DNA from 4 places in the Rhizobium sp. Root1204 genome. Region 4 is predicted to be linked to each of the others. Evidence: riboswitches for the same ligand, from Rfam matches in the RefSeq annotation. Region 4 holds a riboswitch; each other region holds the start of a gene.
The links. Region 4 has a riboswitch for cobalamin ahead of ASC96_RS00875 (ABC transporter substrate-binding protein). Riboswitches for the same ligand answer to the same signal wherever they lie in the genome.
Positions count from the first base shown of each region.

Region 1: it holds a riboswitch for cobalamin, as region 4 does, so the genes downstream of both, ASC96_RS19705 (aromatic ring-hydroxylating dioxygenase subunit alpha) here and ASC96_RS00875 (ABC transporter substrate-binding protein) in region 4, are expected to answer to the same signal.
Region 2: it holds a riboswitch for cobalamin, as region 4 does, so the genes downstream of both, ASC96_RS32325 (CbtB-domain containing protein) here and ASC96_RS00875 (ABC transporter substrate-binding protein) in region 4, are expected to answer to the same signal.
Region 3: it holds a riboswitch for cobalamin, as region 4 does, so the genes downstream of both, ASC96_RS12875 (TonB-dependent siderophore receptor) here and ASC96_RS00875 (ABC transporter substrate-binding protein) in region 4, are expected to answer to the same signal.

Region 1 covers NZ_LMCZ01000023.1:229,291-236,692, forward strand. Annotated here, with positions in the region: gene ASC96_RS19700 (DUF6656 family protein) at 1-275, opposite strand, end outside; cobalamin riboswitch at 628-827, shown strand; gene ASC96_RS19705 (aromatic ring-hydroxylating dioxygenase subunit alpha) at 947-2,197, shown strand; gene ASC96_RS19710 (hybrid-cluster NAD(P)-dependent oxidoreductase) at 2,199-3,296, shown strand; gene ASC96_RS19715 (phosphoethanolamine--lipid A transferase) at 3,433-5,085, opposite strand; gene ASC96_RS19720 (calcium-binding protein) at 5,286-6,956, opposite strand; gene ASC96_RS19725 (GH25 family lysozyme) at 7,085-7,402, opposite strand, start outside.
Region 2 covers NZ_LMCZ01000043.1:53,451-60,852, reverse strand. Annotated here, with positions in the region: gene ASC96_RS29700 (LysR family transcriptional regulator) at 1-180, shown strand, start outside; gene ASC96_RS29695 (EAL domain-containing protein) at 203-1,969, opposite strand; cobalamin riboswitch at 2,234-2,504, shown strand; gene ASC96_RS32325 (CbtB-domain containing protein) at 2,551-2,727, shown strand; gene ASC96_RS29690 (CbtA family protein) at 2,917-3,690, shown strand; gene ASC96_RS29685 ((2Fe-2S)-binding protein) at 3,734-4,591, opposite strand; gene ASC96_RS29680 (glucoamylase family protein) at 4,628-5,917, opposite strand; gene ASC96_RS29675 (DUF1194 domain-containing protein) at 6,072-6,869, shown strand; gene ASC96_RS29670 (aromatic ring-hydroxylating dioxygenase subunit alpha) at 7,045-7,402, shown strand, end outside.
Region 3 covers NZ_LMCZ01000011.1:27,456-34,857, forward strand. Annotated here, with positions in the region: gene ASC96_RS12865 (ABC transporter substrate-binding protein) at 1-332, shown strand, start outside; gene ASC96_RS12870 (iron ABC transporter permease) at 411-1,418, shown strand; cobalamin riboswitch at 1,606-1,804, shown strand; gene ASC96_RS12875 (TonB-dependent siderophore receptor) at 1,830-4,130, shown strand; gene ASC96_RS12885 (ABC transporter ATP-binding protein) at 4,636-6,477, opposite strand; gene ASC96_RS12890 (aminotransferase class V-fold PLP-dependent enzyme) at 6,513-7,402, opposite strand, start outside.
Region 4 covers NZ_LMCZ01000001.1:172,771-180,172, forward strand. Annotated here, with positions in the region: gene ASC96_RS00870 (iron ABC transporter permease) at 1-289, opposite strand, end outside; gene ASC96_RS00875 (ABC transporter substrate-binding protein) at 286-1,332, opposite strand; cobalamin riboswitch at 1,555-1,788, opposite strand; gene ASC96_RS00880 (hypothetical protein) at 2,052-2,234, shown strand; gene ASC96_RS00885 (hypothetical protein) at 2,338-2,598, shown strand; gene pdxA (4-hydroxythreonine-4-phosphate dehydrogenase PdxA) at 2,613-3,596, opposite strand; gene ASC96_RS00895 (iron-containing alcohol dehydrogenase) at 3,665-4,798, opposite strand; gene ASC96_RS00900 (exo-alpha-sialidase) at 5,238-6,440, opposite strand; gene ASC96_RS00905 (dihydrodipicolinate synthase family protein) at 6,454-7,359, opposite strand.

The DNA of each region.
Region 1 (7,402 bases), on a different contig from region 4:
TCGGCCAGCGTCCGGTGAAAAAGCAGTTTTGGGAAGCGGATCGACCGGTGAAAGCTGTTGATCCGGTCATGTGTGACGGAGCCGGCCGTTTCCAGTTTCTTGCCGGTGCGGGCAGCGACTTCCTGGTGGGTCAGGTAGCGCTTCTCGGCCGCGCTCCATTGCTGCTGGTGCCGGTTGATCCGTCCTGTGCGCAGGAATTCGGTATAGACCGCGGCCTTCGGCGATGGTTCCGGCTTCTTGACCACAGCGGTATCGAAATATCTCAAGTTTGACATCGGCCTGTACCAGACTGCGGGTGTGTCGACAAAACACACCGGGACGGAATCGCTTATGAGCCAAAGCTACTGCGTTATGGTTAATGCAGTCTTGCTGGCTGTCAGCCTTTTGCCTCGACCGTGTGCGATGGCGATGGCAGTGTTTTCGCCGTGAAGTGTCGCAAAAGGGCTGCATCCGTGCCGATTGCCGAAGCGCTGGGCGGAAAACCGGATTTTTGCTTCAAATTCAGCCGATCACATTGTTTCTGCTTATAAAATAGTCAGGTTGACGGCGACGCCACGCAATATTTTCCGTGTCGTCTTTCTGGAATCGGATGTCGTTAACTGGCGGCTGTTTTCCAAGGTCTGAGGATTAGATGAAGACACTCAAGGTGCCGCCTTTATAGGGAAGGGCGGAGAATTGGGAAGCCGGTCGAAATCCGGCGCTGCCCCCGCAACGGTGGTGGAGCGAAACCTCGGCAAAAGGCCACTGGAGAAATCCGGGAAGGCGCCGGGACAGTCCGCAAGGACAGCTCCAGAGCCCGGAAACCAGCCTTGTGATGAAATTGATATCTGGGTTGCGGCGGGCAGCCGGAAGGAGAACCACATTAACCACGCGCTCTCCCGGCGCGGCGGTGGTTCCTTTCCTGCCTGCTGCCACCGTAAAAGTTGGCGAGCACAAGGAAATGACCATGGATCTCCGCAGCGAAGTCCTCCGAAAATTGATGAACCGCCGTGACACACATAGTCTCGAGCAGGCCTTCTATACCGATCCCGATCTGTACAAGCTCGACATGGAGCAGATCTGGTACAAGGACTGGCTGTTCATCGGCCACGATTGTGAAATCCCGAAGGCGGGCAATTATTTCACCGCCCAGGTCGGCGAATATCCGGTTGTTATCGTACGCGACCGCACCGGCACCGTCCGCGCGTTGCACAATTCCTGCCGCCATCGCGGCTCGCGCGTCTGCGCCGGCGCCAAGGGCTCATCGGCCAAGCTTGTCTGTCCCTATCACCAGTGGACCTACGAACTGGACGGCAAGCTCCTGTTTGCGCGCCAGATGGGCGAAGACTTCGACAAGAACCAGCACGGCCTGAAACCGATCCATTGTGAAACCATCGGCGGCTACATTTTTATCTGCCTGGCCGACGAGGCGATGGACTTCCAGCCGATGCGCGACATGGTCTCGTCCTATCTGACGCCGCACAATCTCAAGGACACCAAGGTGGCCTTCGAAAGCACGATCATCGAGAAGGGCAACTGGAAGCTCGTCTGGGAAAACAACCGCGAGTGCTATCACTGTGCGGCGAACCATCCGGAACTCTGCCGCACCTATCCGGAGGCGCCGACGGCGACCGGCGTGCAGGGCGCCAAGGACGATCCGGTCATCGCCGCCCATTGGGCGCATTGCGAAGCGTCGGGTTTGCCAAGCGAGTTCAAGATGGATCAGAGCGGCCAGTTCCGCGTCGCCCGCATGCCGCTAATCGAGGGTGCGGAAAGCTACACCATGTCCGGCAAGCGCGCCGTCAAGCGCCAGCTTTCCGACGATGTCAGTCAGAGCCATATCGGCACGCTGCTGCTGTTCCATTACCCTAGTACCTGGAACCATGTGCTGGCCGATCACGCCATCACCTTCCGCGTCCTGCCGCTTGGTCCGGAACTGACCCAGGTCACCACAAAGTGGCTGGTGCACAAGGATGCCGTCGAGGGAGTCGATTACAACCTTGAAGAATTGACCCATGTCTGGACGGAAACCAACGACCAGGACCGCCAAATCGTAGAGGAAAACGCCTTCGGCATCCGCTCGCCCGCCTATCAGCCCGGACCCTATTCGCCGGAGCACGAAGGTGGCGTGATGCAGTTCGTCGAATGGTACACCAACTTCATGCAGGGCCGGCTCAAGGGCATTGCGACGTCGCCATCTCTGGTTCGGGTTGCTTGACATGACGATTGTTTCCTCCTTCCGGCACTTCGACGAGCTGCAGCCGTTCAACGATCGCCAGCAATTGCTGGAGTGCATTTCCGTTACCGCGGAAGGGCCGGACGTGATGACGTTCGGCTTCAAGGCGGACAAGGACAGCTGGTTCCGTTATCTGCCGGGCCAGTTCGTCACACTCGAACTGCCGGTGACGCCGGACGATCCGGTGATGCGCACCTACACCCTGTCCTCGACGCCGTCGCGGCCGTTTTCGGTGGCCGTGACCGTCAAGGCCCAGGCATCCAGCATTGGTACACGCTGGATGTTCGACCACCTAAAGCCGGGCATGAAGCTGAAGGCTTTCGGGCCGCTCGGCGATTTTTCCTTCGTGCGTCATCCCGGTGAAAAATATCTGTTCATCTCCGCCGGTTCCGGGATCACGCCGATGATGTCGATGACCCGCTGGATGGCCGATTGCGCGCCGCAGACGGATGTCTCGTTCCTGTCCTGCGCCCGCCAGCCGGATGATCTGCTGTTCCGCGACGAGCTGGAAAACATCTCGCGCAACATGCCGAACCTCAATCTCGGCTTCATCGTCGAGACCCATGCGCCGCGTCACAGCTGGCACGGGCTGCGCGGCCGCATCGAGACGTCCAAGCTGGCACTGCTGGCGCCGGATTTCCGCGACCGCACCGTCTTCTGCTGTGGTCCCGAGCCGTTCATGCGCGGCGTCAAATCGATGCTGGAAAGCGTCGGCTTCGACATGAACCGCTATCATGAGGAGAGCTTTCAGCCAGCCAGCGCGCCGGATCCGGCCGAGCTTGCCATCCGGGCCGGTGCGGGCGAGGCGGATGCTTCCGCTGTGTCCACCATCACGTTTACGATGGCGGGCAAGGACGCCAAGTGCCAGCCCGGCCAGACCATCCTGCAAACGGCGCGCGCCGCAGGTGTGCGTATCGGGGCTGCCTGCGAGGGCGGGTTGTGCGGCACCTGCCGGGTGATGAAGATTTCGGGCGAGGTCGAGATGAACCACAATGGCGGCATCCTCGATGATGAAATCGATGAGGGCTACATCCTCGCCTGCTGTTCGCGCCCGATCGGGGACGTGCAAATCGAGGCATGACGGTCTGTAAATACGCAGTTTGAACGGCCGCTGCTCCTCACGCCCGGCCGGGCGTGAGGAGCAGCCAATCGTACAAGGGGCATGCCCTGAAAGGCCGACGCGGCCGAGTTCGTCTATCGGCTGAAATACCCCTGGATCAGGATTCCGGCACGACCGGGTTTGCCACTGCGGCCGAGCGGCAGGCTGCAAACACGTCAAGCGCCGGATTGTAGACCTTGGTGATGACGTTCATCATTCCCAGGACGGTATGAAACAGGTTGTCATGCGAAGTCGGGGCGTCGGCATAGGTTTGGAGGCAGCTCCGATCGAGGTTTGTCAGCTGAGCATACTGGTCTGAGAACCAGGCGATGAAGGGTACGTGCGTCTGCTCCGCTGGCGCGAACATGTAAGGCGCGCCATGAAGGAACAAGCCGTTCTCGCCGAGCGACTCGCCGTGGTCCGACATGTAGATCATCGCGCCATCGACAGTGCCCTGATGCTTCTTCAGAAGCTTGATCACTTCGGCGAGGTTATGATCGGTGTAGAGGATCGAGTTGTCATAGGCATTGACGATCTCCTCGCGTGAACAGTCGGAGAGCTGCGCGGTGCGGCAATCGGGCGTGAAGCGGCGGAATTTTTCCGGATAGCGCTGATAATAGGCCGGGCCATGGCTGCCGAGCTGGTGCAGAACGATGACGGTATTCTTGGTGATGCCGGCAAGTTTTTCATCGAGTTTGCCGAGGAAAATATCGTCCAGGCATCCATCGTCCTTGCACAGCGGGCTGTTCTTCTGCTTGGTCAGGCTGGCAAAGCTGACGAGATCGGCAATGCCCTTGCTGCCGGTATTGTTGTCCCACCAATAGCCGTCAACACCAGCGCGGCGCAGAACATCCATCAGCGTATCGGTAGAGCGGGCCTTGCGGTCGGAATAGTTTTGCCTGCCATAGACGGAAAACATGCAAGGCAGCGAAACGGCCGTTGCGGTTCCGCAGCTGGTCGTCTTGGTAAAATTCGTCACGCCAAGCGTTTTCAGTTCCGGATTGGTCTCCCTGTCATAGCCATTGAGCGAAAAGTTCATGGCCCGGGCAGTTTCGCCAGCGACGATGATGGTGACGACAGGTTTCTTCGTTTGCGCGTACATGGGGCCGAGTTTGGCGTCTGTGCCGAGCGGAGCCCGCACGATGCCGATATCGCGATAGGTGCTGACCCCAAGGCCGATCGCGGAGGTGATGGCTGCAAACGGCGTCAGCTTCGCCATCATGTCGCGATGTTCGCGGATATTCGAAGAAATTCCCGAATAGTTCGAGACAATCAGCCCGATGCACAGGGACAGGCAGATGGAAATGACCGCGAGGTTGACAAAGAACTTGCCGATGAAAGGACGGTGAGTGATCCGTGTCAGGCAGACCAAAATGGCCGGCACAATTCCGTAGAAGAAGACATGCAGGACGAACGTGACCGTGATCAGAGGGCCGGCTTCCGCCGGCGTTGTTACCACGGCGTTGCGGATCATTTCCTTGTCGATCACCACACCGAAGAAATCCGTGTAGTAGGAGGCCATCGCACCAGCGATCAGGAGGAAGACCAGAAACGGTTTGATCAGGTACTTGACCGAGAACAGCACGACGCCTGCGAAGACAAGCAGGGCGATGGCCGCCACGAACGTATAGAAGCCCAGGTGGAAGCCGCCGAACACATAGAAGGCTTCATTCCAGAACGTCAAATTCTGGAGGCTCAGGATGAAGAGGACGACCAGCAGGCTGAGCGGTATGCTGCCCATGGTGGGCCGCTTGATAGAGCGAAAATTCAAAACAGGCTCCGGCAATCAAGGCAGGGATGATGACTATTCCCTTCTCTTGCGCTCGCCGGCTGACAGGAGGCTGAACGTCTGCAACAGGTGTATTCTGGCCTGAAAAACCCGCAGACGTGGCGATGGAAGCCGTGGCCGGATCGTTTTGGGGGCGGAAACCAGTTGGCGCGGCGCACTGCTCAGTGCCCCGCCCTTATCCCTCAGAACAGAAAATCACCGGCATCCAGTGCGGCCATCTTCACATTCTTCAAGAGGATACTATCGCCGTGCAGTCCATCGATGAAGACGTCCTTGCCGACCTGCTTCATGTGGTGCTGCACCAGATCCTTGTAATCGGTGATGCTGGCCAGGCCGCTGAGGTCGAGGATGTCGTGGCTTGAACCGGTGGCGGCAAAGTCTGTGATCGTGTCCTTGCCGTCTCCGGTGGCAAAGACGAACTGGTCGGCGCCGGCGCCGCCGGTCAGGATATCGGCGCCGCCATGACCCCAGATCATGTCATTGCCTGCCTTGCCGTCGATAATGTTCTTGCCGTTATTGCCGTGCAACTGGTTTGCCAGCGCATTGCCGGTGCCATTGATGGCCGCCGTGCCGTTCAGCGTCAGGTTTTCGAAGTAGTTGCCGAGCGTAAAGGAAACCATTGTTTTGACGAGATCGGTGCCGCCGCGGGCAGCCTCCGAGAGTTTGATCTTGGCATCGCTGATCACATAGACGTCGTTGCCGTTGCCGCCGTAGATCGTGCCGTTGACCTTGCCGCCCGTGCCGTCGAAATAGTCGTTGCCGTTGCCGAGCTTGATCGCGCCAGTGATCGTGCCTTTGTTGAACAGCGTATCCGCACTATTGCCGCCCAGAAATGCGGTTCCAGCCGATTTGATCAGGCCGCTGTTTTGCAGGATTGCTTTGCTCGCACCGGAAAAATCGATCGTGGCCAGCGATGCAACCGTGCCGGTGACGGTGCCGTAATTGGTCACCGTCTCGCCGGCTCCGGCCACCTTGATACCGCCGCCTGCCGTGATCGTCTTATTGTTGGTAATGATCGTATCGTCGGCCGAGACCGCAATGGCGTATCCGGAGGTCTTGATCAGGCCGTTATTGGTGATCGTTCCGCCATCACCAGCAACTGTGATCGCGTTCTTCAGTGCCGTGACCGTGCCGCTATTGGTGATGATGGCCGCAATGCCGGTTGCGAGGATCGCGCCAGCCTTCGCCGAGATGACTGCCCCATCATTGGTGATCGTCGCGTTGGCACCGGAAGAGGAGATGGTTGTTCCATAACCGGTCGCGGTACCGTGATTGGTCAACACCGCAGCCTTGCCGCTGGAAACGATCGCCGAGGCCTTGTCGGAGCGAAGTTCACCATTGTTGGTCAAAAGTGCCGAGGCGCCGCTCAGGGTCACCGCATTCGACGCTGCGCGCGCCGTTCCATGGTTGATGATTTCGGCGCTGCTGCCGGAAGAGGCGATGGCGATGCCGGCCGTGGATTCGATCAGGCCGGTATTGACGAGTTTGGTGGCCTGTCCAGCAGCCGTGACCGCAGTCAGGCGTGCAGCGACGGTGCCGTCATTGATCAGTTCCAGGCCGCCGCTATCGATCCTCAGGCCATATCCCTTGCCGGAAACATTTCCTGATTTGCTGACGACGAACGTACTCTTGCTATCAGCCACCGCGGTCGTGCCGAACTGGAAAGCATATCCGGATGCCGAAAGCACCGTGCCGTTGATATAGAAGTCACGCGCCGTCGCTGTGCCGGTGGCCAGAATGGCAGTCGCAGCCGTGCTGAGCGTGATCCCCTTGTTCAGGATAAACATGCTGCCTGTTTCAAGCACCGGCACCGGTTCGGTGCGGTTGCTGCTGATTACGATTTTTTCGGTCATCTGCCCATCATGTGCAGTGTCATTGCCTTGGTTTCAGGTTCTCATACGGCAAAGAGGTAAACAGGCTACCCCCGACACGGCATTTCCAGCCTTATGGTAAATTCGTGGCGGCATCGCAATGGCGATTTCTAGCGAAGGCCGAGCGGAATTGACATTTTGGCGATCGATCCCGTCACGGTCATATCGACGCCTATGCCAGCGCCCGAAAAAGAAACTGCTTTGCCCGAGGCGATCATGACCGGTCTTTCCAACGGTTTTTCCGGCAGCAGTTCGCCCTTGGCCCAGACCGCCTTGAGCGCCGTGGCACTCATCGCTGCGACGTTGACGTCGATATCCGTCAACGTCCCCGCGACGCGATAGGGGCAGCGCCGCTTGCCGCAGTTGGATGCTGCTGAGAACTGCCAGAGCGCGTAGCTATCCCAGTTTCCCATCGGAAAGACATTGCG
Region 2 (7,402 bases), on a different contig from region 4:
GGGGCAGCCTATGTGACGAGCAGCACGGCGCTGAGGCTCGAAGGCGAAGGCGCCGCTTTCCCCATCGCAGACGCCCCTCCGATACAGCAAGCTGTCTACGCCGCCACCAGCATCCGCACTCGCCACGCCCACCAGCACCGCCGCATCATCAGCGCCATGCAGGATCTTCTGGAACGATAGCAGCCACAAGCGGCATATGCGGTCAGTGCTGAGTGAGCAGAACCAACTGCTGATCCTCGTTCAACCTGGCCAGCATATCTGCGGCCGGAAGCGGATAGGCGATCGCATAACCTTGCAGCACATCGCATCCAAGGCGCGTCAACAACTTGGCGTGTTCCAGCGTCTCGACGCCCTCGGCAATGACCTCGATATTGAGCGCTTTGGCGATGTCGATGATCGAGCGCAACAGGCGCTTCTGTTCGCGCGATGTGGTGGTCGGCAAAACCAGTTGACGATCGATCTTCATCCGCCGCGGTTTCAGCTTTACCAACCCGATGATCGACGCATGACCGGATCCGAAATCATCGATCTCGATGTCGATACCCATGGCCTTCAGGCCTGCGACGTTGGAAAACACGTCATCTTCGCTGTCGTCGAGAAAAATGGTTTCCAGCAATTCGAATGACAGCATATCCGGTCGGACATCCAGGCGTTTCAATTCGTCGATCAAAAGCGGATCCGACAGGCGGGCAGCCGAGACATTCACCGCAATGCGCGGAACATGCACTCCCTGCCCCATCCAGGCCTGACGGTCCTTCAACGCCGCCTTCAAGATCGCAGCATCGAGATCGTCCAGCCGGCCGAGACTGCCAGCAACCTTGATGAATTCGCCCGGCAGGATCAATCCGCGTTTCGGATGGCGCCAGCGTGCCAGAACCTCCATCCCGACGATGCGCCGGGTCCGCGCATCGACCTGAGCCTGATAATAGGGAATGAACTCCCCTTTTTCCAAACCATGAGCGAACTGCCTGCCAACGCGCTGCTCGGCATTGAGTTGTGCCTTCATCTGAGCCGAATACACCTCGACCCGTCCCCGACCGAGCTTCTTGGCACGATGCAGGGCAATATCCGACTGTGCCAGCAGGCTGCCAATATTGCGGCCACTGGCAGCCGCGACACCGATCGACCCACCGGTGCGCAAGACCTCCTCATTATGCCAGACCGACTGCTTCAACTGCTGCGCCAGCCGCTCTGCACGGATTTTGAGGTCATCCAGCGAGACGAAATTTGCGATCAAAACCGCAAATTCATCACCGCTGACGCGGGCAATGAATGCGTTCTCAGGCACACTGGCTTCAATCCGCCTGGCACAGGATATCAGGACATTGTCTCCCGTCGTATGGCCGGCAGTGTCGTTGATCTGCTTGAACCGGTCTAGACCGATATGCAGGATCGCCAGCTTTTCCGGTCCGGCCTCCCCCGCAAGCTCCGCCAATCGCCTGTCAAAGAAGCGTCGATTGGGAAGTCCTGTTAGATAATCATGTTCGGCTGCATATGCGATCCGCTCGCGGCTCGCTTCAAGGGCAACGGCCCGCGCCTCGGCGATCGCCTTTTGCCGTCGCAGTTCGCGATTGAGCAGCACATCCGCCGTCACATCCCATTCGGCGCCGATAAGGGTGATATGGCCGTCTTCCTCGAAGCAATAGGCGCGTGAACGCAAGTATCGGGTTTCACCGTCCGGCAAAATGATCCGGTATTCCGAAGAATAGGCATCCTTGGCTGCAATCGCCCGGTCGAAATCGGCCTGGGCCTGGGCAAAATCATCGGGATGGATCGCATTCGTCCAGACCTCCGCCTTGACGCGCCTTTGCGTCTTGCCGGTTGCGTAGAGCCGGTGCATCTGCAAATCCCAGACGACTTCGTCTTTCTGTGTGTCGTGCTCCCACACGCCGATCTGAGAAGCGTCAAGCGCAATTCCCAAACGGCGAAGAATATTCTGGAATTCCTGTTCGGACCTCGCCGCCTTCATGGTTTTCTCTGCAGAGGATGCTTCGCGTATCAGCGCCTCCGCATTCTACACCAAGGTTCCTAAAGAACTATTGTTCCATGAGCAAAAAGAGTACTTTTTAAACAAACAACCATTAAGTGCTTCTTCAAAGAAACCCAGTTGCAACTTAGGCGCATCTCGTACTGTATTACATATCAAATTTAGACACTGCGCGGAAAAATCAAGAGCCGCAATGCGCCATTGTTGGTCGCAGCGCCGAATTGACATGACCGGGGTGACGGCATAATCATCAGCAGATCAATTGGTTCCCTGGGAGCGAGGCGCTTTCGGGGAGTAAATGGGAACGTGACGGGTGGACCCATTCTGGGCATCTTTATCACGGCCGACCCCGCGACTGTAGAGCGGTCAGAGGTTGTCATTCCGGTACGTTCAGCCGGTAAAAGCCACTGCGGCGATGGGCGTTTTGCCTCTGCCGCGGGAAGGTGAGACAAGCTCCTTGGCACGAAAGTGCCTGACGCCGCGAGCCAGGAAACCTGCCGGTTGATGAAGGGCATGGTGCCCAATTGGTGGGATATTTCCCACGCGCCATCACGGAGGTTGTCATGGCTACGACTACAGTTTCAAGCGTCCCGCTTTCTCTCAATGACCGTATCACCACGGCTATTCTCGCCCTGTTGATCGGCGGCTTCCTGGTTTTCGGTGCCGGCCTTGCCAATTCCGCCGTGCTGCACGACACCGCGCATGACGTCCGCCACTCCTACGGTTTCCCCTGCCATTGATATAGGCAGTGGGAAGCTCAGCCTTTCCACACTCTATCGATAGGGGATCGCGGGTTTCATTTTGGAAATCACGCGGCCGTGGATTGCGCCCATGCTCCGGCATCGGGCGGGCTTTGCCGTGGGAATTCAAACACAGCAAGCGTTGAGCACTAAAGATCGATCTGCTCCGCTTGATTTTGGGGGTATCAAATGATTGTCAAAACGCTTCTGGCCGCATTGGTGGCTGGATTGATCGCGGGCGTCTTCATGACGGCGGCGCAGGAGTTGCGGGTGGTCCCGCTCATCCTTCATGCCGAGGAATATGAAGTCAAGGAACCTGCCGCCGAACCACCGGCCGCAACCGAAGGCCAGCAGCAGCACTCTTCTCTCGACCGCTCCTCGTTGATCGGCGAAATGCTGTCGGCACTCTCACCCATCACACCCGCCTACGCCCATGAAGGCGAGCACGAAGACGAAGGCGGCATCATGTTCGGCATGAGCCGGTTCTCCGGCACATTGCTTGCCAATCTGGTGGCCGGCGCCGGATTTGGCCTGCTGCTTGCGGGCGCCAGCCTCGCCTTCAATTACCCCATCACGCTGCGCAACGGCGCTCTCTGGGGCGCCTGCGGCTGGCTGGCTATCCATCTCTTGCCCGCCATCGGCCTGCCGCCGGAATTGCCGGGCTTCCCTGCCGCTGATCTCCACGACCGGCAGACCTGGTGGATCGCAGCGATCGTTCTCTCCGTCGCCGGCCTCTATCTTGTCGTGTTGCGCGGTGAGATCCTGGCCAAGATCATCGGCCTTGTCCTGATCGCCGCTCCGCACGTCTATGGAGCGCCACAGCCGACGGACATCTCGAGCCCGGTACCCGCAGTTCTCGGCGCGGAATTCGCGGTCGCCGCCTTGGCAACGACACTGGCGTTCTGGATCGTGCTCGGCGTGATTTCGGGATACCTGAACGACCGGTTTCTGAAATCGGCTTAAGCCCTATCGTTGCGGCGCTAGCATTGCTTGCGCCGCAAGTACATCAAAGGCCGCCTGTGCGCTCGACAAGGGCCTGCAGGCGGCTTTTTTGTGTCTCGTCATCGAGAAGCACGCAGACATCGCAAAAATCCCCACCCTCTGTTCGATAGTAGAGACAGCAGCCGCTTCGCAGCCGGAAGATTCGCTCGACGGGGATGCCATCGCAAACAGCGCCGACCTTGGCGTAGTGCGCCGTCTCGGAAAATACCGGTGAACCGGCCCTCTTGATGATGGCAAGCGCTGCGGCCATTGCGCGATCCGCTTCGCCCAAGGCGGCACCGATCTCCAGAAAAGCCCCCGCAATGCCGTCACCCACCAGCCGCCACTGCGCGACGGGGGATAGGCCAGTGCGGCCTTGCAGCAAGCCGATCACCGGATTGAAGCTCTCGACGAAGCCACCATGAAATGCTGCCACCCAATCATCCCCGCGTGCAAAGCTCCGGAAACGAAAATGAAGGCGGCTGATACCGGAGGGATAAGTGTCCGAAGGCGTCCCCCTGCCATGCTGAACGACAGGTTCGAACCGGAACGCAAGGCGATCCGGATGCAGATTGGGCACCAGCCCCGTCTGTAAATAGACAGCTGCTGCCGCGATGCCGAGATGGTGGCTGTAGAAGGAAATTAGATGGGCGCCTCTGACGCGGTCGTCCATGCCGGCAGCAAAACAATTCTGGTAGTCCAGCAGGCGCTCGACCATATCGCCACCGAGATGCCATGCCTCATTGACCGGCAGAAAATCGCCGCCCTCCCGCCCCAGGGACACAGCTACCTGCGGAAAATGCTCCGCCTGCCAGGCTATGGCGGCTTTTGCGTGCCGCACATCATCCGGTCGAAAGCTGCTTGAAACCCGGTTCTCGCTCAATGGGGCCGCCTGTTATCACCTGGCAGCCGGTTTAGCTTAAAGCCAGCCGCCGGAAAAGCCTGCCCGCCGGAGGCCACGCCGGATAACCGGCGTTTCGCGCAGCATGTTCCAGTAAAGACCACTGCGATGGTTCTCGATCATCATCACCAGCAACCCCTGATCAAGGCCAACGCTACGGTCGTTGAGCCAACCTTCCGCCGTCTTGCCCGGAACGCTCGGGTTGAAACTGCCGATAAAACGCCCTGTGTCGATAACGTCGGGATAGCTCGACAGGATATGCCGTGTCGCCGACATCGCGGCCTGTGGCTCGAACGGCAGACATGCGAGCGGCGCCCAGGGCGCGATCGTGCCATCGTCCGGCCCGAGCGGCGCTCCGCGCGCGGCATAACCGGCAAACTGCTGGCGCCGACCATCCTGCAGCCGGCGGGGGCGTAAGGGGCCATCGCAGGATGTCAGCCCCCATGCGTCGGCACCGTAGCCGGTAAAACCGCCCGGATTGGTGCTCGCATAGTCCCGCTGGACGGCGATCGCCCGGCGGGTATTTTCAAAATAATCCGTGCCGTGCGCTGCCACAGCCTCATCCTGGATGCCACGGAAATCGATCCATGCATGTGAAAACAGGTGGATGAACAGAGGTCCGGCGTAGAGGAACGGCTTGTTCTTCACCGTCATCCAATCGAATTTGCTGGCAAAAGCATCATAGCTTTCCTTGCCGATCGGATAGGATGGCGAAGCCAGAGCAAGCGCATAGAGGATGATCGCCTCGCTGTAGGATTCCCAGCGATAGGGCAGAAAGCCTGTCCGGGGCTTCCATCCGAGCCACAAAGCCCCCTCTCCGTCCAGCGCCCAGGCCCAGTTTGCCCGGGCGTAGAGCATATCGACCTGCGACCGGATCTCTGTCTCGACCTCATTGTCCTGATTAAAATAAGCCGCCGCCGTGATCATGCCGGCGATCAGAAGCGCGCTGTCGATCAGCGAAAGCTCGCTGCGCCATGTCCGCAGACCGGTCTTCATATCGAGAAAGTGGTAGTAGAGCCCCTTGTAGCCGGTGGCGTCCTTGTTGCGGCTTTGCGGGCTTTCGGCAAAGAACCTCAATGTCACCAGTGTTCTTGCCGCAGCGTCCTGACGGCTCATCCAGCCTCTCTCGACGCCGGTAGGATAGGCAGAAAGGCCAAAACCGGTCGCAGCGATGCTCGACGGAGCGCCGGGCAGCGAGGTATCTGCAATCAAGCCGTTTTCGGGATTGACGAACTCTAGAAAGTATCCGAACGCCGCTTGCTGCAACCGGTCGAGAATGACCGTGTCGGTTTCGTTTTTCAGAAGCATTGCAGGCTTACTCCAGTCGATCGAAATTCACTAAAATGGCAGTCAGTACAAATCACCGATTGTTGAAGACGCCCGCATCCGGAACGGTCGCCTCACCTACGATCTGTGTTACATTTTAGTTTCATACGATCCTTAGCAGCGATTGGATGACTGGATGTTCACAACACTTGCGATGTTTCTCACGATTTCGAGCGCGCCGATTGCCACACCGGTCGCTGATGCAGTCCCGGTCGATGTCGCGCTGGTGCTCGCCGTCGATATGTCGGGATCGATGGACATTGAAGAGGCACAGGTGCAGCGCTTGGGATATGTCGAAGCCCTGCGTCATCCAGACTTCATCAATGCGGTCACGGCCGGCCTCAACGGCCGCATCGCCATCAGCTATTTCGAATGGGCCGGCAGCGTCAACGAGACCTCCGTCATCAACTGGCAATTGATCGATGATGCGCAGGACGCCGCAATTCTGGCCGAACATCTTGCCGCCCGCCCGGTCTTCACCCGCCGGGGCACTTCCATTTCCAATGCTATCGCCTTCGCATCGAAACTGATTGCGGCGAGCCCCTACGATGCGATGCGCCGGGTGGTCGATATCTCCGGTGACGGCCCGAACAATCTCGGCCCTCCGGTCGATCCGATGCGCAACGCAGCCGTTGCCAGCGGCATTATCATAAACGGCCTGGCCATCCTCATCCGCCCCTCGGGCGGCACTGTTTCGCTTGACCGTTACTATGCCGATTGCGTTATCGGCGGTCCCGGCTCGTTCGTTCTGCCGGTCCACCAGCCCGAAGACTTTGCCGTCGCCATCCGGCAGAAACTGGTCATGGAGGTCAGCGGATCGAAGACGGCGGCGCGGATTATCCCCGTGCAAATCGCACCGCTGACCGATTGCATGATGGGCGAGAAGCTGCGTCCCGGCTTTCTCGACCGGGTCTATCCGGAACTGGATAAATAGTTTCTCGCACGCGATTGCCTTGAGCACATACCGGGCATTGGCAATGTCTCGTTACGCGTCTGCGAGAGCCAGCCTCTCTGCGAAGTTTCGCTGACTCATTCATAATCCAAACTATTCCTATTTATAGAAAAATGTGGTTATATTGAATGAACGTTCAGCAAGAAATGGGGAATTCATGAACGAAATGACCCGCAATATCAGCATTCCCAATGACTGGGACCGGAGCGGCCTGCCCGGTTGGTGCTATCACAGCGACGCGCTTCTGGAGCTTGAAAAACAGCATGTCTTCCGCGAGCACTGGCAAATCGCCTGCCATGTCTCCGATATTCCGGAGCCAGGCAACTACATCACCATGGATGTCGTCGGCGAGCGTGCGCTGATCCTGCGCGATCAGGAAGGGACCGTGCGCGGCTTCCAAAATATCTGCCGCCATCGTGGCTCGCGCGTCGTCGCCGACAACAAGGGAACTTGCCGCAACGCGCTTGTCTGTCCGTTTCACGGCTGGGTCTACAATCTCGACGGCACGCTGAGGG
Region 3 (7,402 bases), on a different contig from region 4:
CGTTTACATCCGGACGTTTCGGTATTCCAACCGCGATGATCGAGGCGGCCGGGGGCATCAATATCATGGAAGACGTGGAGAAAAGCTGGACCGAAGTGTCCTGGGAACCGGTAATCGAGCGCAATCCGCAAGCGATCGTCATCGTCAATTACGGCGACGTGAGCGCCGAGCAGAAGATCGCCTTCATGAAGGAAAATCCCGCCTTCAAAAGCCTTGATGCCGTCAAGAATGACCGTTTCGTCGTGCTCGACTATGTCGAAGCCACACCCGGCCCGCGCAACATCGATGCGATCGGCCGCCTCGCTGACGCATTTCATCCCCGCAACATGTAGCCTCCGCGGCCCCTAAACACCCGGCCGGGTGGGCTGATCTGCCCGGCCTTTGCTTTCTGCGGACAAGATGGACCTGACATGACCAGTGGCCGACTTCTTCTGATTGTGACCGTACCGGCAATACTGATCGGCCTTTGTATCACGGCAGGTGTCTCTCTGGGCGCTGCTCCCATTTCGTTCGTCACCGTCTGGTCCATCGTTGTCAACAAGCTGGCCCCGGGCCTGATCGAGGTCACATGGTCGGCAGGCCGCGATAGTATCGTGTGGGATGTCCGCTTTCCGCGCGTCATTCTGGCTGCATTGGTGGGTGCGGGTCTTGCCGTCGTCGGCGCCGTGTTGCAGGCTGTCACACGCAATCCGCTCGCCGACCCGCATCTGCTCGGGGTTTCCTCCGGCGGCGCGCTCGGCGCGATCCTGGCGCTGCTTCACACCGGCCTCATCTTCGGTCTCGTCACCGTGCCACTGTTTGCATTCATCGGTTCGCTTCTCGCCACTATCGCCGTCGTCGCGGTCACGCGCTTTACCGGCCAAGCGGCGGACCGGCTGGTGTTGTCAGGCATTGCGGTCGCCTTCGTTGCGACAGCTCTTGCCAATCTCCTGATCTTTCTTGGTGATCCTCGTGCCGCTCATACGGTTGTGTTCTGGTTGCTGGGCGGCCTGGGGCTGGCCCAATGGCCACACCTCGTCTATCCGGCCGCGGCTCTCGGCGGCTGCCTCATCTGGCTCATCTTGCGCGCACGGGAAATCAATGCGCTGGCCATGGGCGACGAGACTGCCGCAACGCTCGGCATCCCGGTCGTCCGCTTTCGGGCACAGTTGTTCGTGATCACCGCCCTAGTGACCGGGGTGATGGTGGCCTTTTCGGGCGCCATCGGGTTTGTCGGGCTGATGGTGCCACACTTCGTCCGGCTTGCCGCCGGTAGCGACAACGTCCGTGTTATCCCACTGTCGGCGCTCACCGGCGCAGTGGTGCTGATCCTTGCCGATATCGCCTCCCGTGTCGTCATGGCGCCGGAGGACATACCGATCGGCGTGATAACCGGGCTGCTCGGCGGCCTGGCCTTCATTGCAATCCTGCGGCGTTGAACGGGGCCCCTTGAACGGACCATTGCCGCCGCCGATCATCAATGTGATCGTGGCTGCTTTGGAGCCTCAACAGGTTGTCCCGACGGAGACCGGGGTGGCCGACGGCAATGTTCCTTATCATGACAGGTCGCACGGCATGAGAACGCCACTATAGTCTCAAACGTGACTTGCACAACCGGCGCGTGCTCCGTAACAAAAGCGCGACGGTTTCCCGCAAGGGAATCAAAAGGGAACGCGGTGCGGATGTCATGCATCCAATGCCGCGACTGCCCCCGCAACTGTAAGCGGCTAGCTTCCTGTCAACACGCCACTGGGCTCCGCCTGGGAAGGCGATAGGGAGCAGCGAACCGCGAGTCAGGAGACCTGCCGTCAGCCGTTGTCATACGTGAGCACGCTGGGCGGGGTGTCCTGGTGAAAGCCGAATCCTCGTCGCAAAACAATGCGGCGAAGGCGGCTTTGGTCGCGGTGACGTGCAACGTACCGCTGGAGCATTCCACCTTGTTTTCCAAACCTCACGCCATAGGCGCCTCAAAAAGTGCCGCCCTCCGCCTCGATCCCAAGTATCGTCCAATTCGTGCTACCTTACTGTCTGGCAGCGCACTCGCCGCCGTCCTCTTGACGGCGGCGAGTGGTGAAGCGCAGGAGGTCGTGCGAGGTAAAAAGCCACTCACAGACCAGGTCACCGAGCTGGAAACCATCAGGGTCTCCGGCAAGGGTGATCGAGTAGGGCCGGGTCCAAATCTCAAGGCCCGGTCGAACGCGGGTAGTCGCCTCGATCTCACGCCGTTCGAAACGCCTGCCAGTGTCGAGATCGTTGACGGAGACACCATCCGCAAGCGCGGTCAGACCGACGTCAACCAGGCCATCGCACGTAACGGCACAGGCATCACCTTTCTGGGCTCGCCGGGCAATGGGGGTACCTCCCTCGGCATGCGCGGCTTCACCGGCAATGGAGCCGTAGCGCGCCTTTACGATGGTACGCGCTTCTATCCCGCAGCCGGCACCATCAGCTTTCCCTTCGATACGTACACGGTCGATCGCATCGAGATCTTGCATGGGCCGGCCTCCGTTCTTTACGGCGAGGGTGCGATTGGCGGTGCGATCAACATCATTCCGAAGAGGCCGCTTACCGACAGCCGCCGCAATGAGATCGTGACGACGATCGGCACCGACGGCAAGAAAGGGCTGGCCTTCGGCAGCGCCGGGCCGATCAACGACAGCCTTGCCTATAGTCTTGACGTCAGTGCGAGGGATACGCGAGGCTGGATCGAGCGTGGCGATGCGTCGAATCTCGCCATATCCGGGAGCGTCCTCTGGCAGGCCGCCGATGACCTGAAACTCACTTTTTCCCATGACTACGGCGACACCGAGCCCACCGCATATTTCGGTACCCCGCTTGTCGATGGGAAACTGGACAAACGCCTGCGCAAGCAAAACTACAACGTCGCCGACGCACTCAACCGCTACCAGGACAACTTCACTCAGATCAAGGCCGAGTGGCAGGCTGCGGAAAATCTCACTCTCAACAGCACCAGCTACCGCATCTCGAGCGACCGCCAATGGCGAAACGTCGAGAGCTACCTCTACCAGCCAGCGACCAAAACGGTGTTGCGAAGCGACTACATTGCCGTCCACCATGATTATGAGCAGTACGGCAACCGCACGGATTTGGTGCTCGACAGCACAGTTGCCGGTATGGACAACAACACCGTCATTGGCTTCGACGTAAACCGCATTCGCTTTGCGAACACCAACAACTCACCCTATCCGGGCGCCTCAACTGTCCCTTCCATCGATTTCGATCCAGGTAAATTCATCGGGCCAGACAACCTCCTCACGAACAACCGCAGCACGGTCTGGCAATATTCACTGTTCGCCGACAACAGGCTGGCGCTGACGGATCAGTTCTCGATCGTTGGTGGTCTGCGTTACGACAGCCCCACCGTGAACCGCTCCAACCCCCAGACCGGCGTCGCTTTCGAGCGGACTTACGATTCGCTGAACTGGCGGGTGGGTACGGTCTACAATCCACACCCCGACGTGGCGCTCTACGCACAGTACTCCGCGGCATCCGAACCGATCGGCAACCTTTTGTCGCTGTCGGATGCGCAGAAGGATTACGCACTCCCCGAGGGAGAACAGTATGAAGTTGGGGTCAAATACAGTTTTCTGGACGACCGAGCCGAAGCGACATTTTCGGCTTATCGTATCGTCAAGACGAACGTATTGGCCCGAGACCCCAACAACCACACCATCATCCGTCAGATCGGGCAGCAGTCGTCCCAAGGCATAGAGGCGGCAATCGGACTGGAGCTTGATGGAGGATGGCGCATCGATGCCAACGGCACCATTCTAAAGGCTGAATTCGACAACTATATTCAGGCGAGTGGCGATTTTTCCGGCAAAACGCCACCCAATGTGCCCCGCTTTGCCGCTAATTTCTATGCCTCCTGGGACTTCGCTGAAAACTGGATGGCGCAGGCCGGGGTCCACTATGCCGGCGAGGCGTACACCAACAATGCCAACACGGCGACACGGCCGGCATATGCTGTCGTGAATGCCGGCCTGCAGTGGAGGCCGACCGAGACGGCTTCGCTCGACCTCTTTGTCGAGAACCTGTTCGACGAGGTTTATGCTACCTCGGGCAGTTCGACACAATGGATGTTGGGCGCGCACCGCTCGGCAACGCTTTCTTTGAGGGTCGCTTTTTGACGACCCTGCCGCCATCACCGTCCAAGGCAGCCGCCTTGGATAGTGACCCTGTTGCCGGCCCTAGCTAACGGGGCCGGCAACTCCAAGTTACCGCACGGCCTCTGCCGCCGCTCGCGAGCAGCGTCTTGCTGGGCCGCAAAGATACCTGAACCCTGATGGTGCACGCCGCTGCCAGTCCCCGGAAAGAGCGGCATGCGTTGAGACAAGAGGTCATCCGGAATCTCGGCGCTTTGACCGCGAATATCATCGGCACTGCACCAAAAGTTGACGTCACTGACGCAAGGCTGAGCCAGAAAACTGACGGCCATCGATACTGCGACACGGTTGCATCGTTCGCCGGGAGGGGAGGGTTGGCAAAAGGCGGCGCGCCTGGCTGGTCGGCTTCCTGCGTAGTCTTTCCAAATTTTTCGGCGGCAGCACCGAGTGACCAGTCATCCGCATCGGGTGCACTGCCTCTCGCGCAGGCACAATTTAAACGTATAAAGTGTGCCGGCTTTTCATCCCGTTACACGGACATCGCCACCAGATGGCCCGGCGAAACTTCGTGATACTGGATCGGCACGGCCTTGTAATCCGCCGGACGCATCGGGCTTCTGATCTCGTCATTGCTGATCTTGTTCTTTTCCCGGCGCCGGTCCGGATTGGGGATCGGCACGGCCGAGATCAGCTTTTTCGTATAGGCATGCTGCGGATTGCCGAAGACAGCGGCACGCGGGCCGATCTCGACGATTTCGCCGAGATACATTACCGCGACGCGATGACTGACGCGCTCGACGACGGCCATGTCGTGGGAGATGAACAGGAAGGCGAGGTTGAGGCTTTGCTGCAGGTCGAGCAGCAGATTGATCACCTGCGCCTTGATCGAGACATCAAGCGCCGAAACGCTTTCGTCAGCGACGATCACCTTCGGATCGAGCGCCAGTGCGCGAGCGATGCAGATGCGCTGGCGCTGGCCACCGGAAAACTCGTGCGGATAACGTGATGCCATGTCGGCGGACAGGCCGACCTTGACCAGCAGATCGGCCACCAGATCACGCGCCTGTTTTTCTGTTCCCATCTTGTGTTCGAGATAAGGTTCGGCGATCGCCGCGCCAATGCGCATGCGCGGGTTGAGGCTGGCGAAAGGATCCTGGAAGATCATCTGGACGCTCTTGCGCATCTCGCGCATGCCGTCCTTGTCGAGCGTCAGGACCTCGGTGCCCTCGACCATGACGGAGCCGGCCTGCGGCTCGATCAGACGCATGATGGCGCGGCCGGTGGTGGACTTGCCGCAGCCGGATTCGCCGACCAGCGACAGGGTTTCGCCGGCATGCAGCTCAAATGAGACGTTTTCGACCGCATGAACACGGCTGGTCAGGCGTCCAAACAGGCCCGAATGGATGTCGAAACGTTTGGTGAGGTTGCGCACTTCCAGAACCGGGCGCTTGCCCGAGGCGACCGTGTCGATCGTTTCGGCGGGGGTGTCTGGCAGCCCGGTTGCCGGATCGACAATCGGAAAGCGCATCGGCCGGTCCTTGCCGTTCATCGACCCCAGCACGGGTACGGCCGACAGAAGCGCACGGGTGTAGGGATGCTTGGCGCGGAAGAAGATATCGCTGGTCGGGCCGGTCTCCACCTGTTCGCCACGATACATCACCACTGTGCGGTCGGCGATTTCAGCGACGACGCCCATGTCGTGCGTGATAAACAGAACGGAGGTGCCTTCCTCTTCCTGAAGGGTCTTGATGAGTTCCAGGATCTGCCCCTGGATAGTGACGTCGAGCGCCGTCGTCGGCTCGTCAGCGATCAGGAGTTTTGGCCGCGAGGCAAGCGCCATGGCAATCATCACGCGCTGACGCATGCCGCCGGAAAACCGGTGCGGATATTCGTCGAAACGGGAAGCCGCCGCAGGAATGCGCACCTTTTCCAGAAGCCGGATGGTTTCGGCCCGGGCATCGCGTTTGCTCATCGCCGAATGACAGAGAAGCGCTTCGGAGATCTGGTCGCCGATCGTGAAGAGCGGATTGAGGCTCGTCATCGGTTCCTGGAAGATCATCGCCACATCGTTGCCGCGCACCTTGCGCATCGCAGTTTCCGGCAATTTGAGGATATCGCGCCCGTCGAGCAGAACACTGCCTTCGATGCGGCTGGTATCAGTCTGCAAAAGCCGCATGATCGACAGTGAGGTGACGCTCTTGCCGGAGCCGGATTCCCCGACGATCGCCACCGTTTCACCGGGGGCGACCGCGAACGAGACGTTGCGCACGACCGGTTTCCACTCCCCGTCGACCATAAAGGATGTCGTCAGGTTCTCCACCGACAGGACGGGCTGCGCGGGGTCAATCTTGTGGGCGAGGGAACTGGCCATGGCGGAATCCTTTGTTGGGTTTCAGAATGGTCGGATCAATCCGGCCAGCGCAGAGCGCCGTCGAAACGGTGCTTGCTGCGGTTTTCCAGCGGTGTCGCGATGACCTCGTTCGAGGCCCTGGCCTTGTCGAGCTCTTCGGCCAGACGGTTGGCAACGATCGTCTCCTGACCGGGGTGCAGGTTGCAGGGATCGAGATAGAAATAGCGATGCTCGACCTCATGATCGCGCACGATGATCGGCGGCGTACCGCGGGCCAGCGCATCAGCAAGATCCCAGGCGGTGATATGGGCTTCGGGCGCCGAGATGATCACCCGCATGCGCTCTAGCGGGTTGTTGGTCGGATCCGGCTCGATCAGCGCCTGGACGCCGGGACGTCCTTCCAGCGTGTCGCGCCACAAATGCAGGTAGCCGGTTTCGCGGGCGCGGATGCCATCGTGATCCCGGGTCTCCCAGGCTTCAAGCGCGGCCATGACGCCGAAGACGCTCTCTTTGCCAACCTTCATGCCGCGGCCGATCCCCATGTTCTGGAGAAAGGCGTGGCGGACCAGTTCCTTCTTGCCGGCGACGATGCCGGAGGTTGGGCCGCCGAGGAACTTGTGGCCCGAATAGATCACGATATCGGCGCCCTGTTCGAGAAAGAGGCGCAGGTCATATTCCGATGCGGCATCGACAATGACGGGCACGCCCTTGGCATGGGCGATTTCGGCAAATTCCTTGAGGCTGAGCAGGCCGTAATCGACGACGTGGTGCGAGATGACGTAGAGCGCCGCCGCCGTCTTTTCGTTTATGGCGTTTTCCATGTGGTAGCGGTGCGTCGAGGTTGCCTGACCGATCATCACAGTCTTGCCGCCCGCCAGCCGGACGGCCTGATCGACCGGCGCGCCATAGCTGACGACATGGCCCATCTGCACAAGAATTTCGGTCT
Region 4 (7,402 bases):
ATGGGTTCCGGAGCAGCGCCTGCAACACGACACCGGAAACCGCCAAGGCCGAACCGCAGCAAGCGGCGACAACGGCGCGGCTCATCCGGTAGTTCCAGACAATACCCTGATCGAGCGGATCGAGCGGATAGCCCGCGTTCCAGAGCCGATTGGCCACGGTCTTGGCGACGATGTCCATGGGAATGGCAGTCTCGCCGATCGCCGCGCCCAGCCAGAGCGCTGCGACCAGAACGACAAGCGCCAGCAGGATGGCGCTTGTCTTTGAGAGGGAAGAGGTGATGGCGATCACTTGTTGAGGCCGGATGCGGCGATCGCGTCAGCGAGCACCTCGATGCCCTCGATAGTGCGGATCGTCGGGTTCATCGCCTGGGCGTCCATGACCACCACGTGCCCCTCCTTGACGGCAGGCATCAGGCTGGCAACGGGATCGGTCGTCAGGAATTCCTGCTTGACCGCGATGTCATCGGCCGGAAAGCGGCGGCGGTCCAACGCGCCCGCCACGATGATGGTCGGGTTTGACTTGGCAATCGTTTCCCAGCCGACCGTCGGCCATTCCTCTTCGCTGTCGATGACGTTCTTGATACCGAGTGTGCGGAGAATATAGCCCGGCGCACCATTCCTGCCCGCGACATAAGGGTCGATGTCCTTCTCGGCGCTTGAGAACCAGAACACGGCAGAGAGCTTGTCGTTGGCGGTGGTGATCTTTTTGCGAGCCGCCTCTTCGCGCGCCTTGAGATCGGCGATGACCTTCGCGCCCTGGTCCTGAACGTCGTAGATTTTCGCGAGTTCGGCGATTTCCTGATAGATCAGGTCCATGGTGAAGACACCTTTGCGGACACCGTCGCCACCGCTCGAATTGTCCTTGCCGACACAATCCGATGGCGAGACATAGACGGGGATGGCCAATTCCTCAAACTGCTGCGGCGTACCAACGACGCCTTCTGGGCCAATCATCCACTCGAACTGGGCTGTCACCAGATCGGGTTTCTTGCCGATGACGCTCTCGAAGCTTGGATCATTATCCGCCAACCGTTCGACCTTGGCATTGATCTCCTCGTACCCTTTCAGAACAGGGCCGATCCACAGCGCCGTGCCGACCATTTTTTCGTGAACGCCGAGCAAGTAAAGGATTTCGGTGGTGCCTTGTCCGATTGAAACAGCGCGTTCTGGAGCCTGATTGACGGTAACCTCACGGCCGCAATTGTGGAATGTCAGCGGATACTGGGTCTTCTCGGCAAAGGCCTGCGTCGATGCAAGGGCCGCAAGAACTGCGGCATTGGCCAGCACGACCAGCGATTTGCCGATATGCCGGGATGTTTTGGAAATGAACATTTAGTCCTCCGGATGAATCACGCCTCTGGACGGATTCTGTGAGGGCAAAGACGTCGTGGCGAACAACACCAAACACGGCATGTTCGCTGCCGAAGCCTTTCAGCCCGCGATGAAACAGATGCCGCGTGGTGGGAAATCCGGGAGAATACGTATGAATACGCTGTTAGGCCGGCAGGAAACCGTCATCAAATTCTCCTGTTCAGGGCATCCCCGCCCGTGACGTTGGATCGATCTTTTGACGGCAGGTCTCCTGGCTTACGGATATCTGCATCTCATCTGCCTTCCCGGGAGTTCTCCCAGTGGCATGACGCATTTTCGCGTCACGAGGATGAGCGGCAATCCGCTTACAGTTGCGGGGGCAGCCACGGTCTAGGTCCCTGCTGGGTCGTCCTCACCGTGTTCCCTATTAATCCCCTCGGAGTCATCGCTCGGGGAACCGTCGGCGGCGAGTTAGCATCAGGCATCAAGGCGCGTCAAGGCGAAACAGATGGCGTCTTGCGCTTTACGGTTGATTCTCGATTTGCTCTCAAAACCGGCTGACTGAAGCTTGGCCGACGAAGCTTCTTCCCCAAAACCAAGCGCCTCAGGCCGAGTTTATCAGTCCATTGACTCTTGCTTGAAAATGGAACATAAAGTGAACAAATGAGGCAATGCAGGCCGGCAGGCATCGTATCCTTGCTTGGCAGGATCACTCCACCGGATAACCGTTGAGGTAAGACATGAGCCATGTTGATGAAATTACGGCGCGGACACAGGCGGTTCTGGCGCGGTCGAGGGCATTCCGGGAGCGTTCGCAGGCGATGCGGGAAGAGCACAAGGCTCTGATCGAGCGCGCCTCGATCAAGTCGGGCCAGCTTCATTTCGTCTTTCCCGCGTCAAACCAGGACAGACCCAAGCACTAGGAAACCAACTCAGCGCCAGACCTTCCGCCGCGAACGGCCACGCTTGAATGTGCCGCCAATACCGCTACATTCTTTCGATGAATGCCCTCGCGGAGTAGACCCGATGAAACCTCTCATTTTCCTGAGTGTAGCCGCGCTGATGCTGGCCTCGTGCACCGCGCCGGATGTCGAGCCGATCCCGGGCAGTATCACTTATGGCGGCCAGCCGCGCACGAAGCTGACGAAATCACCGGTCGGCAGTGTCGTGCACAATTCGTTCCGCACCGTGACCGGCGTTGCCTACGAAACCTATATCATCCAGCCGGATCGCTCGCTGAAGCTGATCCGCCGCGAAATCCGCAGCGACTTTTTCGATCAGAATTGAGCTCCGGCGCCGCTTCAAGCCGCGGGTGCAGCTCTTGGCGACCGCGCCACCAACCGCGCATAGTCGATTGCCGATAGCATATTGACGTGATTGGCCTTTCCCGTACCCGCGATGTCGAAGGCCGTGCCGTGGTCGACCGACACCCGGTCGATCGGCAGGCCGAGCGAGACGTTGACGGCGGTCTCGAAGGCAACCAGCTTGATCGGGATATGTCCCTGGTCGTGGTATTGCGCGACGACGAGATCGAAGGCGCCGCCATAGGCGCGGGCATAGACTGTATCGGCGGAAATCGGGCCGACCACATCGATGCCCTTGGCCTGCGCCAGTTCAACTGCAGGCGCCAGGAATTTCGTGTCCTCATCGCCGAACAAGCCGCCCTCGCCGCAATGCGGATTGATGCCGGCGACGGCGATACGCGCCTTTTTGCCAAGACGCAGAAAATGGCGGTGCCCCGCCTCGATCGTCGCCAGCACACGCTCGACAGTCGCCCGTTCGATGGCGGTGCGCAGCGAAACGTGTGTCGAGACGTGGATGGTGTTCAGGCGCTCGGATGCCAGAAGCATGAAGGAGCTTTTCGATCCGGTCAGATGCGCCAAAAGGCCGGTATGGCCGTCGAAATGATGGCCGGCGAGGTTCATTGCTTCCTTGTTGATCGGCGCGGTGACGATGCAATCGACTGCGCCGGACATGGCCAGCTCAACCGCGCGCTTGATGTAACGTACGGACGCATCCCCAGCGACCGGGCTCACCTTGCCGATCGCAGGCAGGCTGCCATCAATCGCAACTTCATCGACGGCGATCGTGCCTGCGGCGGGCGTGGCGGAAAAATGCAATTCCGTTCCCGTTACCCTGTTGGCCCGTTCCAGCGCCTCGACATTACCGACGATGACGAAATTCGCCCTGTCGGCTTCGGGCAGCGCGGCCAGCGCCTTAACGATGACTTCAGGCCCGACGCCGGCCGGATCTCCCAGCGTAACGGCTACGCGCGATGTGCTCATGTTCAGTCCTCCGTGCGGCGCAGCGGCCGTTCCTGCGCTCCGGCTTGGCCGCGGCAGGCCTGTTCCAGTCAATAGGCGGCTTGATAGATCGAAAGAATGTCGGCGCGCTCAAGATCGCGCGGATTGTTGTCCAGCAGGCGGCGGATGGCAAAGGCATCATCAGCCATGACACCGAGATCCGTTTCCGGTACGCCCAAGGCCGAGAGCCGCATCTCGATACCGAGTCCCGCGCAGAAACCGGATGTGGCGTCAAAAACAGAAGCCTGATCCGCACCAGCCTTGAGATTGAGTGCCGCAATCACCTGCGCCGTCTTGTCCACGACGGCCGGAGCGTTGAAAGCCAGCACGTGCGGGAAGATCAGGGCATTGGCGGCGCCATGCGCCACATGCCAGCGCGTGCCGAGCGGATAGGCAAGCGCATGGCCACCGGCAGTATTGACCGGGCCCAGACAGAAACCGCCATAGAGCGACGCAAGCGACAGGCCCGCCCGCGCCTCGGCGTCAGAACCATCAGCAACGGCGCGAGCGAGATAACGGCCGACGAGACGCACGCCCTCTATCGCATAAAGGTCGATCATCGGATGCGCCTTGCGATTGGTAAAAGCCTCGACACAATGGGCCATGGCATCGACGCCGGTTGCAGCAGTCGTCGCAGCAGGCACCGTGAAGGTCAGACCGGGATCGATGACTGCAATGTCGGCGAGCATATGGATGCTCTCGACGGCAAGCTTGGCCTGCGTTGCCGGATCGGTGACCAGGGCGCGAATACCCGCTTCGCTGCCGGTTCCGGATGTGGTCGGCACCTGCGCCAACCCGGCACGGCGGCGCGCAGCCACCTTGCCCGCACCAACGACGTCGCGCAGCGTCTGGGTAGAGCCCGACAGCACTGACACAAGCTTGGCGAGGTCCATGGCGCTACCGCCGCCGAAACCGACGATCAGATCGGCCTGCGCAGCATTGGCTGCCGCAAGCACCAGATCGAGATTGTCCGCATCCGGCTCAGGCTTCACCTGTGAGAAAACAGTGACATCTCCCGGCAACTCAAGCAAATCGACACGGGATGCGTTGAACGCATCGGATATGACGAGAATGCGCGCGAAGCCCTGACTTCTGGCCCAGCTTCCAAGCTTTGCAGCCACACCGACGCCAAACTCTATGATCTCCGGCCGGATAATCGTGATGGGAGCACTCAAGCTGGTCATGGACATGTCCTCGTTGTTTTCGTCGCCAGATCCATCGAGGACCGCAACCAACATGTAAATTTGTTACATATAACCGCTATACATGGCAAGCACCAAGCTGCAGCGAGACCGCATTTTATCTCCATCCATATGCATTTTCCGAATTCAGGATGGTGCACGACAGAGAAAAAACTGCTGTTTTTATTGGGATATTATCGTTTAACTCATAAGATTCTTCGCCAAGCGCGACAAATCTTGTAGCGGGAGGGGAGCATGTCAAAACGGATGAGAGATCTTGTAAACAGACGTACGAATTCCGTGTCAACCGCCGCGGAATTCGTCAAACAGATACATACTTGTCAAAATTCTACCTGGGTGGTGCCCGATTTTTCACAGTTGTAAAAACCTCTTTTTCGTCTGCAACCCGGATGCGCCGCGCGTTAACCACTGCAACAGGGCCTCAAAAACCGTATCCGGGCTCCAGCCGCACATATTTGATCGCCCGGCGATAATAGGTGTAGGCGATATGGAGCGCGCCATCCGGCCCCTCGACAATCGATGGATAGGAATATTCGCGGTTGAGGGCATCCTTGGAATTGTTGGTGAGACAATAACCATCGCCGGTTTCCAGATAATCCGGGATACCAAAGGTCTCTCCACCATCACCAGAAAAAACAAGGCTCATCGGCGCACGAGGCACACCCCAGATCGCCCTCGGCCGGCCATCGGCGGCAGATACCGTCTCAGCTGGCACGGCCTGCGCCCCCTCCTCCGCCTCGATCTCGTCATACAGAGAATGGCGCCGGTCACTCGATGTCAAAGCATTGGAATGATTATAGATCAGCGCGATTCGGCCATCCTTGAGGGCCGCCGCCTGGATCGATGAATTGTTGTTGGGCAGCCCGGTTTCCGCCGGTGCGCTCCAGGTGATGCCATCGTCATCGGAATGGCTACACAGGATCTGCGCGGCAAACCGGTTGCGGAAAAAGGCGACCATTCGTCCATCACCGCGCGGGACGATATTCATGTGGACAGCCCCGACACTGTCAGGCAGGTCGATCATATCCCAGCTGGCTCCAGCATCACGGGAGATCAGAACGGCGGCGGTATCGGCATCACCGGTCCAGCGCTGGCCGGGCTCGCCAATGCAACGGAAAACAGGCAACAACCAATCGCCCCTCGCGGTGACGATAATCGGCTGGCGCACGAATGTGCCGGGATGATCGCAGAGAATCTCGACGGGACCGAATGTGCGCCCGCCATCAGTGGAGACCCGCCGTTTGACGACAGCACCATCCTGGTTTCCGGAGGTCTGCGACGTGAAGATCAGCCAGATATCGCCATCCGGAGCCGTGAAAATCAGCGGGTTCTGCTCGGACTTCTGCGGATCATCCGACATTTTTTCAGGTTGCGACCAGGCGTTAGAACCTGGCTTCAGCCGCGACATGTAGATCGAGATATCGCCCATGCCCTCCATGGTGCCACCGAACCAGACGCAGGTCAGAGTACCATCGGCGAGATAGGCCAGATTGGCGGCGTGGTTCTGCACACAGGGCGACGGCAGGAAGGCGTCAAAACGATGCTGCCGGGCGCCATGCGGACCAACAAGGCCGTTCATAAGCGGCGGAATTTCCTCATGCTTCAAACCCGAACCGGCTGTCATGACACAATCCTCTTTACGGCAGCTGCGCAAACTTGACCGCGAGATCAGCCTGATCTGCAGCACTCAAAGCCATCAGCGGCGGACGCGGGCGTGCCCAAGCGGAGTTGCCGTTCTTCAGTCCGACCATCGCCTTGATTGTCGGGATCTGGACATAAGAATTGGACAGTGAGCGATAGGCATTAATGCGCGCCTGCGCTGCCTCGACATCGGCTGCGCGTGCCGGATCCTTGGCATGGTCGTAAACGGTACGCAGGGAGTTTGCGACCAGGTTGGACGTTGCAGTGATGCACCCCGCCCCGCCGGCCTTGATCAGCGGCAAGAGCAGTGGATCAGCACCTGCAAGCACGGAAAAACCCGGGAATGCGGCAAGAAGCGCTTCCATATTGGCGAAATCACCAGCGGAATCCTTGATGCCGACCACCGTATCCGGGAAGGCTTCGATCAGCCGGCCGATCAGCGGCAAGCTGAGCGGAACGCCGGATACCTGGGGAATGTGGTAGAGCACGACCTGCAGCCGGTCATCGGCGATCGCTTCGATGATCCGCGCATAGGCGGCAAAAAGGCCCTCGTCCGAAACACCCTTGTAATAGAAGGGCGGCAGCATGACGACGCGGGTGACGCCAACGGACAGCGCATGCCGCGTCAGTTCAACAGTCTCGGGAATGGCGGCAACGCCGGTACCCGGCATCAACTGATCGCCGGATATCCCGACCTTCAGCGCCGCTTCCAGGATATCGCGGCGCTCGGCGGACGAAAACGAATTGGCTTCACCGGTCGTACCCAGCAAGGCCACACCGTGACACCCTTCACTCAAGAGCCGCTGGCAATGGGCCGTGAAAAGACCAAGATCCGGCGTGTCGTCAGCATTGAGCGGCGTCGTGGCGGCGCTGTAGACGCCGGTAATCCTGTGAATCGTCATTTTTGCAAATTCCTCCGCGGCGCCGCGCCATCCCGTGACTGCA